3 regions of the Janthinobacterium sp. GW823-FHT06H09 genome follow, and region 3 is predicted to be linked to each of the others. Evidence: predicted binding sites of a transcription regulator. Region 3 holds the regulator's gene; each other region holds the start of a gene.

Region 1 (3,275 bases), on a different contig from region 3:
CCCGGGCGCTCGCTTCCGTAAAATACTGGCGCTCGTGGAATTCGCCCTGCTTGCCGATGTTGAACGAGGCGACGGGGCGGTGATAGCCCATCACGCGCGTCCAGATTTCGCAGCGCTGGCGTTCGCTGTCGAGCAGGGTGATGGCGGGAGTGAAGTCGGGACGTGCATTCATGGCGTTTCCTCAAGTGATGGAGCAATGTGGGCCTGCTTGCGGGCGATCAGCTCCGCGTCGCAGGTGGGGCAGAATTCATGTTTCCCGGCCAGGTAGCCGTGGCGCGGGCAGATGGAAAACGTGGGCGTGACGGTGATGTAGGGCAGCGAGAAGCGGCTCAGGGCGCGTTTGACCAGCTCGCGGCAGGCGTTCGCGTCCGACAGCGCTTCCGTCATGTACAAATGCAGCACCGTGCCGCCCGTGTATTTGCGCTGCAGCGCGTCCTGCAATTCCAGCGCTTCGAACGGGTCGTCCGTGTGGCCGACGGGCAGCTGCGACGAGTTCGTGTAATACGGATTGTCGACGGTGCCGGCCTGCAGGATGGCGGGATAGCGCTTGCGGTCTTCGCGGGCGAAGCGGTACGTCGTGCCTTCGGCCGGCGTCGCTTCCAGGTTGTACATATGGCCCGTCTCTTCCTGGAAGGCCACCATGCGGGCGCGCACGTGGTCGAGCAGGCGGATCGCCAGCGCATGGCCCTCGGCGGACGTGATGTCCCAGGCGTCGCCGCTGAAATTGCGGATCATCTCGTTGATGCCGTTCACGCCCAGGGTGGAAAAGTGGTTGCGCAGGGTGCCCAGGTAGCGTTTCGTGTAGGGGAACAGGCCTTGCTGCATCAGTTCCTCGATGGTGCGGCGCTTGATTTCCAGGCTGGTCTTGCCCAGTTCCAGCAGGCGGTCCAGGTCCGCCATCAAGGCCGCTTCGTCGCCGCGCCACAGGTGGCCCAGGCGTGCGCAGTTGATCGTCACCACGCCCAGGGAGCCCGTCTGCTCGGCGGAACCGAACAGGCCATTGCCCCTTTTCAGCAGTTCGCGCAAGTCCAGCTGCAAGCGGCAGCACATGGAGCGGATCATGTTCGGCTTGAGTTCCGAATTGATGAAGTTCTGGAAGTAGGGCAGGCCGTAGCGGGCCGTCATTTCGAACAGGCGTTCCGCGTTTTCGCTATGCCAGTCGAAATCCTCGGTGATGTTATAGGTGGGGATGGGGAAGGTGAAGACCCTGCCCTTGGCGTCGCCCGCCATCATGATCTCGATGTAGGCGCGGTTGATCATGTCCATCTCCGCCTGCAGCTCGCCATAGCTGAAGTCCATTTCCCGGCCGGCGATGACGGGAATCTGCTCGCGCAGGTCGTCCGGGCAGACCCAGTCGAAAGTGAGGTTGGTGAACGGCGTCTGCGTGCCCCAGCGCGATGGCACGTTGAGGTTGAAGATCAGCTCCTGCATGTACTGGCGCACGTCTTCATAGCGCAGGCTGTCCTTGCGGATGTAGGGCGCCATATAGGTATCGAAGGAGCTGAACGCCTGCGCGCCGGCCCACTCGTTTTGCAGGGTGCCGAGAAAATTGACGATCTGGCCGATGGCGCTCGACATGTGCTTGGGCGGGCCCGATTCGATCTTGCCCGGCACGCCGTTCAAGCCTTCATGCAGCAGGGTGCGCAGCGACCAGCCGGCGCAATAGCCGGCCAGCATGTCGAGGTCGTGGATGTGCAGCGCCGCTTCGCGGTGCGCCGCGCCCACTTCCGGCGGATACACCTGGTCCAGCCAGTAGTTGGCGATGACCTTGCCCGATACATTGAGTATCAGGCCGCCCAGCGAGTAACCCTGGTTGGCGTTGGCGTTGACACGCCAGTCGCGCCGGTCCAGGTATTCATTGATGGATGCGGCGACATCGACCTGGCCGCGTGTGGGGGAAACTGCATTTGTCGTCATGAAACCTCCAATAAACACAACATGCGGTGTTTTTATGGAGATTAATCACTAAATATAGTGGCGTCAAAGGGCGCGTGCAGTTGCGTGACGAATCCTTGATGCAGGTGAAAAATCCACGTCAGCCGCTTTTGTTCCAGCGCGTTTCGCGCAGGATCAGCCAGCTCGCGCAAAAGAACGCGGCGCCGCAGGCGGCCACGCTGGCGACGGAGGCGGGCAGAACGTGCGTCCATATTTCCAGCGGCGTGTAGGTGCTCCAGCTGGCCACGCGCGCGTCGAAGGTGACGTAGTTCGCCAGCAGCCAGTAGACGGCCAGCAGGCCCGTGCAGATGGCGGCCTGACGCAGCAGCGGCATCTTGCGGCGCGCGAACACGGCCAGCAGGAACAGCAGCAGCACGCCCGGATACGCGCCCAGCACTTCCGGCGACAGCACGGAGAGGGTCCCTGCATCATAGCCATCGGGCGGGCCGGCCCACTGCACCTGCAGCGCGGTGAGGAACAGGGTGAGCAGGAAAATCAGCAGCGGTTTGCGGGTCATGGCGGGCAATCGGATAGGGAAAAAGTGGGGCATTTTACAGCCAGGTCAAGCAAGTTGAACGCGCGCCAGCCATGCATGCATTCCTTCACCTGTGTCAAGGACTGGGCGGTATGGGCGGGGCTATAGTCTGCACCCTGAGCCGATACAGGACTGTGAATATCATGATGCTTGAATCAACTACCGCCACCCGCGTGGCCGGACCGCTGGAACTGGTCTGCCCCGCCGGCAGCCTGCCCGCCTTGAAAGCGGCCGTCGACAATGGCGCCGACACCGTGTACCTGGGTTTTCGCGATGCCACCAATGCACGCAATTTCGCCGGCCTCAATTTCGACGAAAAGGCCATCGCCGAGGGCGTGCGCTACGCCCACCAATATGGACGCAAGGTGCTGCTGGCGCTGAATACCTATCCGCAGCCGCACAACTGGGCCGTGTGGCGCAGCGCCATCGACCGCGCCGCGCAAGCCGGCATCGACGCCATGATCGTGGCCGATCCGGGCTTGATGGCGTATGCAAGCGAGCATCACCCGCAGCTGCGCCTGCACCTGTCCGTGCAAGGCTCGGCCACCAACTACGAAGCGATCAATTTTTACCAGGAACACTTCGGCATCGCCCGCGCCGTGCTGCCGCGCGTGCTGTCGATGGCGCAGGTCGAGCAACTGATCAGCAAGACGGACGTCGAGATCGAGGTCTTCGGCTTTGGCAGCCTGTGCGTGATGGTCGAAGGGCGCTGCGCGCTGTCGTCGTATGCGACGGGCGAGGCGCCGAACACGCACGGCGTGTGCTCGCCGGCGAAATCCGTGCGCTGGCTGGAAACGCCGAACGG
Region 2 (3,275 bases), on a different contig from region 3:
ATGTGCGCGAACTGGAAAACGTGCTGGAGCGGGCGCTGGCCTTTGCCGACGGCGGCGTGATCGCGCTCGACGGGCTGGCCTTGCCATCCGCGCCGGGCAGCATGCCGTTGCGGGCGGCGCCGGCATTGCCGGACTTGCCGGAACGGCAACTGTGCCTGCCCGGCATGGCGGCATATGGCGTGGGCCCAGTCCTGCCGCTGGACGTGTATTTGCGTCAGGCCGAGCGCGACATGATCATGCAGGCGCTGGTCCAGGCGCGTTATCACCGCGCGCGGGCGGCGCGTCAGCTGGGCCTGAGCGTGCGCCAGTTGCGTTACCGCATGCAGAAATTGACGATACAGGAAGAATTACTTGATGAGCGGATGGACGATAGATGAAGACGGCTGGTGCGACGGCGCGCTGCGCTATGACTCGCCGTACTGTGATGCGCGTCCGGACGGTGCGCAAGTCGACTTGCTGGTGATTCATAACATCAGCTTGCCGGGTGGCCGCTTTGGCGGGCCGCATGTGTCGGACTTGTTTACGGGCCGGGTAGATTATAATGCCGATCCTTCCTTCGCCGACCTGCGTGGCTTGCAGGTGTCGGCGCACTTTTTTGTGCGGCGCGATGGTGCGTTGTTGCAATATGTTTCTACTGATCAACGTGCCTGGCATGCGGGCGCGTCCGTGTTCGAAGGACGCCCGCAGTGCAATGGCTATTCCATCGGTATCGAAATGGAGGGCGCGGACGATGTGCCTTTCCAGCGGCGGCAATACCATGTGCTGGCGGCGCTGACGGCGGCGCTGGTGGCGCGCCACGGGCTGTCCCATGTGCGCGGCCACGAGCATATCGCACCGGGAAGGAAGACGGATCCGGGGCCGTTTTTTGACTGGCATTTTTATCAAGAGTGCTGGCTGGAAACCCTGCGCGGGCAGCCTGCGTTAGCGCTTACTTCGCGGGGATTGGGCTTTCCATCCATGCCCTGAAAAGTCAACCGAAATCGTATATGAAAATACAAAAAATTACGCCGACGGATGCTGGAAAACTATTGCATCGCCCTTCGATGGGCACTACAATTAGTGCAGAAGTTGGATATAAAGACTATATCTAGTGCCATCACAGACGTTTTCAGAATTATTATCAAAGCTACCCAGATTGCTGATAAAGCACTGGAACTGGCGGTTTATCACCCTTGATCATGTTTTGCGCCAGCCGGGCAGTACGGTGTGGCGCTATGGATACTGACCTGTTTTATGCATTATAAATTTACTATTTAGCAACAAATACCTGAAGAAACCCTGACCATCGGGCGTTCTATTCAACAACACACGCGGCAGCAAAACTGCAGGCTGACTTTAGCTGACAACGGGAGCTTCAATGCAATCACCACAAGATATTTCCATCCATCCAACGCCAGTATCGCCAGCGCCAGGCGCGGCCAACAGCGTGGCGAGCACGGGCGCGGCATTGGGCGACTATCGCATCATCCGCCGCAACGGCGCGGTGGTGGCATTTGAGCCTTCGAAGATCGCCATCGCCATGACCAAGGCGTTTTTGGCCGTTAACGGCGGCCAGGGCGCCGCCTCGGCACGCATCCGCGAACTGGTGGAGCAACTGACGGACGGCGTCGTCGCCGCGCTGGTGCGTCGCCATCCGGGCGGCGGCACCTTCCATATCGAAGACGTGCAAGACCAGGTGGAACTGTCGCTGATGCGTTCGGGCGAGCACGACGTGGCGCGTGCCTACGTGCTGTACCGCGCCAAGCATATGGAAGAGCGCCGCCTGCAGAAGGAAGCGCAAGGCGCGTCCGCACAAGTTTCCGCACCACAATTAAATGTCACCGACAACGGCGTGCGCCGCCTGCTGGACATGCAGGAAGTGCGCGACCTGATCAACGCCGCCTGCGCCGGCCTGGAAAAGCACGTCGATGCCGACGCCATCCTGGCTGAAACGGTGAAGAACCTGTACGACGGCGTGCCCGTCGAAGAGCTGCACAAGTCGGCCATCCTGGCGGCGCGCGCGCTGATGGAAAAAGACCCGGCCTACAGCCAGGTCACGGCCCGCATCCTGCTGCACACGGTGCGCAAGGAAGTGTTCGGCAAGGAAGTGCCGCAAGCGGCGGCCGCCGCCGAATACCTGACGTATTTCCCGCAATATATCGCCAAGGGCATCGCCGCCGAGCTGCTGAACCCGGTACTCGCCAGTTTCGACCTGGAGCGCCTGGCCAAAGCCATCGTCGCCGACCGCGACTTGCAATTCGGCTACATCGGCCTGCAAACCCTGTACGACCGCTACTTCCTGCACATCCAGGACGTGCGCATTGAAATGCCGCAAGCGTTCTACATGCGCGTGGCCATGGGCCTGGCGCTGAACGAGGCGGACCGCGAAGCGCGCGCCATCGAGTTCTACAGCCTGCTGTCCTCGTTCGACTTCATGAGCTCGACCCCGACCCTGTTCAATTCGGGCACCCTGCGCTCGCAGCTGTCGTCGTGCTACCTGAGCACCGTCTCCGATGACCTCGAAGGCATCTACGACGCCATCAAGGACAACGCGCTGCTGGCCAAGTTCGCCGGCGGCCTGGGTAACGACTGGACGCCGGTGCGCGCCCTGGGCGCCCACATCAAGGGCACCAACGGCAAGTCGCAAGGCGTGGTGCCGTTCCTGAAAGTGGTCAACGACACGGCCGTGGCAGTCAACCAGGGCGGCAAGCGCAAGGGCGCCGTCTGCGCCTACCTGGAAACCTGGCACATGGACATCGAGGAATTCCTCGACCTGCGCAAGAACACGGGCGACGACCGCCGCCGCACGCACGACATGAACACGGCGAACTGGATTCCCGACATGTTCATGAAGCGCGTCATGGAAAAAGGCGATTGGACCCTGTTCTCGCCGTCGGACACGCCTGACCTGCACGACAAGGTCGGCAAGGCTTTTGAACAGGCTTACCTGGGCTACGAAGCCAAGGCCGCCGCCGGCGAAATCCGCGTCTTCAAGAAGATCGCGGCGCTGGACCTGTGGCGCAAGATGCTGTCGATGCTGTTTGAAACGGGCCACCCATGGATCACGTTCAAGGATCCTTGCAACATCCGCAGCCCGCAGTCGCACGTCGGCGTCGTCCACAGCTCGAACCTGTGCACGGAAATCACGCTGAACACGGGCCCTGACGAAATCGCCGTCTGCAACCTCGGTTCCGTCAACATGCCGGCGCACATGAAGGAAGGCAAGCTCGATCACGTCAAGCTGGCCAAGACCATCCGCACCGCCATGCGCATGCTCGACAACGTCATCGACATCA
Region 3 (3,275 bases):
CTTCCATTACGTCTCACGTGACTGGCGAAAAGTCGGGCGATCTCCCTGAGTGGCGATCGGCAAACCGGCGAAAGGTGGGCACCCACCGGGAAACGTGAGATTTTTCATCAGCCGTTCGCCTGGGTAGCCACTATGGAAAAGCACGAAGAGGCTGCCCGTCCAATGTTGTTATTCACTTAACGCCGGCTCCCCTCATTCGATCCAACCTGCCAGTACAAGCACCCTCATACTTGGAGTTTTTACATGTTTGCAAAAGATCACACCCTCGCCAACGTCGATCCTGAATTGTTCGCCGTCATTCAAAAAGAAAACACGCGCCAGCACGATCACATCGAACTGATCGCCTCGGAGAACTACACGTCGCCAGCCGTAATGGAAGCGCAAGGCTCGCAGCTGACGAACAAGTACGCCGAAGGCTACCCGGGCAAGCGCTACTACGGCGGCTGCGAATACGTCGACGTGGCCGAGCAACTGGCCATCGACCGCGTCAAGAAACTGTTCGGCGCCGAATGCGCGAACGTGCAGCCGAATTCCGGCTCGCAGGCGAACCAGGGCGTGTTCTTCGCCATGTTGAAACCAGGCGACCTGATCATGGGCATGTCGCTGGCCGAAGGCGGTCACCTGACCCACGGCATGCCGCTGAACATGTCCGGCAAATGGTTTGACGTCGTGTCGTATGGCTTGACGGCGGAAGAAGACATCGACTACGAGGCGATGGAACGCCTGGCCCGCGAACGCAAGCCAAAACTGATCATCGCCGGCGCGTCCGCTTTCTCGAAAAAAATCGACTTCGAACGCTTCGGCAAGATCGCCAAGGAAGTGGGCGCCTACTTCATGGTGGACATGGCCCACTACGCGGGCCTGATCGCCGCCGGCCTGTACCCGAATCCGGTGCCGTTCGCCGACTTCGTCACCTCGACCACGCACAAATCGCTGCGCGGTCCGCGCGGCGGCATCATCCTGATGAAGGCCGAGCACGAAAAAGCCATCAACTCGGCCATCTTCCCTGGTATCCAGGGCGGCCCGCTGATGCACGTGATCGCCGGCAAGGCCGTCGCCTTCAAGGAAGCGCTGAGCCCTGAATTCGTCGAATACCAGAAGCAAGTGATCAAGAACGCCGACGTGCTGGCGAAAACCCTGATCAAGCGCGGCCTGCGCATCGTGTCCGGCGGCACCGAATCGCACGTCATGCTGGTCGACCTGCGCGCCAAGAACCTGACGGGCAAGGAAGCCGAAGCCATCCTCGGTTCCGCGCACATCACCTGCAACAAGAACGGCATCCCGAACGACCCGCAAAAACCCTTCGTCACCTCGGGCATCCGCCTGGGCAGCCCGGCGATGACGACGCGTGGTTTCAAGGAAGCGCAAGCGGAAGAAGTGGGCAACCTGATCGCCGACGTGCTGGACAATCCGCATGACGCCGCCACCATCGAGCGCGTCAAAGCGGCCGTGAAAGTGCTGGCCGACGCGCACCCTGTGTACGCAGCATAATTATTTGTCCAGAATGTGTCATACGGAGTAAGATTCCGTATGACACATTCCTTCGTGCCCAAGGGCGCCCGGAGTGATTCGGGCGCCCTTTGTACAAGGGCGGCGATTTCCCGTAATTATTACTATAAAGTTGTAACCAGCCCATGAAATGTCCATTTTGCCAGCACGGCGACACCCAGGTTCTCGATACGCGCGTATCGGAGGAAGGGGATGCCATTCGGCGCCGCCGCCGCTGCGGCAAATGCGACAAGCGGTTTACCACGTACGAGCGCATTGAACTTATCATGCCGGCCGTCGTCAAAAAGAATGGCAGCCGGACGGAGTTCGCTGCGGATAAGTTGCGCGGCAGTTTGATGCTGGCCTTGCGCAAGCGTCCCGTCGCGGCCGCCTCGGTGGATACGGCCATCGCGTCCATCCAGGAAAAACTGCTGACCAGCGGCTTGCGCGAAGTCGATTCCGGCTATATCGGCGAACTCGTCATGCAGGAACTCAAGCGCCTCGACAAGATCGCCTACATCCGCTTCGCTTCCGTCTACAAGAATTTCGAAGACCTGGCCGAGTTCCAGGATGCGATCGCCGAAGTGGGGCAGGCGCGCAAGCCCTGACGCCTGCTCGAAGCCTCTTGTTCGACGACGGGGCTGCTCATGTGCCCCGTTTTGCGCCCCGTGTTCACCACGCCAGCGCTCGCCTGGCAAGCGGCCTGATCAATAACTACGCCGTTCTTCTCCCCTTATCGCTGCGCTGTTTGCGCTTGCGCAGATCCCGTTTTTTGCGCGCGTCTATCGTGTAGCTGGGCCGCCTGTTCTTGCGACTCTTTCTGCGGAAGGGAGCAAGGCATGCACATGAGCGGTCGCACTATGTTTCCAGCGGGTGGCAGCAGCCTCGTCGAGGTGCTCGTGTCGCTGCTGCTGTTGGCGCTGGGCCTGCTCGGTGCCAGCATTTTGCAACTGCACTCCCTGCGCGCGCGCCATGAGTCGGCGCTGTTGTCGGCGGGCGCGCAGCTGGCGGCCGGCATGGCCGAGCGCATGCGCGCAAACGGCGTGCTCATGAATGGACCCGATGCGGGCAATCCCTACCTGAACGTGGCCTACGCGGCGGCGGACGACGCCGAAGCAGGCGGCACTGCGCCGGACTGCTTTGGCGCTAGCGCCTGCAGCGCGGCCGAACTGGCGCAATTCGACATCGCTGAATGGAAGCAATCGTTGCATGCGGCCTTGCCCGGCGCGCGCCTGCATATCTGCCGCGATGCCTCTGTTTGGGATGCCGCCGCGCAAGGCTTGCACTGGGCGTGCAGCGGCGGCAAGGGCGCGCCCATCGTCATCAAGCTGGGCTGGCGCGGCCGCTTGCCCGATGGCTCGCCCGCCGTGAATGCGGCAGGCGAGTCGCTGCCCAGGCTGGTATTCCAGCTGGGCGGAGGCGGCGCATGAACGGCGTGCATGCCGCGTGGCGCTGGCGGCGCGGCATGAGCCTCGTCGAATTGCTGGTGGCGCTGTCGCTGGGCGCGCTGCTGATGCTGGCCGCCAGTGGCGTGCTGGTGGCGGCTAGCGGCAGCTATGGCGACCAGTCCGCCAGCGCGCGGCTGGACGACAATGGCCGCTATGTGCTCGACACCATCGCCCGCGCCGTGCGCCAGACGGCGTACGTGAACTGGGATAGCAGCGCCGCGCCCGTCGCCCATGCCGATGACGACAGCGCCAATGTCGCCGGGCTCGACGCGCGCAGCCTGGGCAAGAACAGCGAAGGCATCAGCGGCGCGCTGCCCGGCGCCCTGCATGGCAGCGACG

Evidence for each region. Region 3 encodes NrdR, which represses ribonucleotide reductase genes. Its sites were predicted from a motif close to CACNANATNTNGTG; they were not measured.
Region 1: a site for NrdR is predicted at 1,964-1,977, ahead of AC1Q6X_RS24365 (ribonucleoside triphosphate reductase). Genes of this name have one in related genera too.
Region 2: a site for NrdR is predicted at 1,080-1,093, ahead of AC1Q6X_RS20850 (ribonucleoside-diphosphate reductase subunit alpha). Genes of this name have one in related genera too.

Annotation. Positions count from the first base shown of each region.
Region 1 is NZ_JBXAHC010000018.1:37,119-40,393, forward strand. It holds gene nrdD (anaerobic ribonucleoside-triphosphate reductase) at 1-172, opposite strand, end outside; gene AC1Q6X_RS24365 (ribonucleoside triphosphate reductase) at 169-1,917, opposite strand; gene AC1Q6X_RS24370 (hypothetical protein) at 2,036-2,452, opposite strand; gene ubiU (ubiquinone anaerobic biosynthesis protein UbiU) at 2,614-3,275, shown strand, end outside.
Region 2 is NZ_JBXAHC010000012.1:91,342-94,616, reverse strand. It holds gene AC1Q6X_RS20860 (sigma 54-interacting transcriptional regulator) at 1-377, shown strand, start outside; gene ampD (1,6-anhydro-N-acetylmuramyl-L-alanine amidase AmpD) at 355-966, shown strand; gene AC1Q6X_RS20850 (ribonucleoside-diphosphate reductase subunit alpha) at 1,358-3,275, shown strand, end outside.
Region 3 is NZ_JBXAHC010000008.1:14,122-17,396, forward strand. It holds ZMP/ZTP riboswitch at 8-132, shown strand; gene glyA (serine hydroxymethyltransferase) at 244-1,491, shown strand; gene nrdR (transcriptional regulator NrdR) at 1,635-2,096, shown strand; gene pilV (type IV pilus modification protein PilV) at 2,334-2,918, shown strand; gene AC1Q6X_RS14940 (PilW family protein) at 2,915-3,275, shown strand, end outside.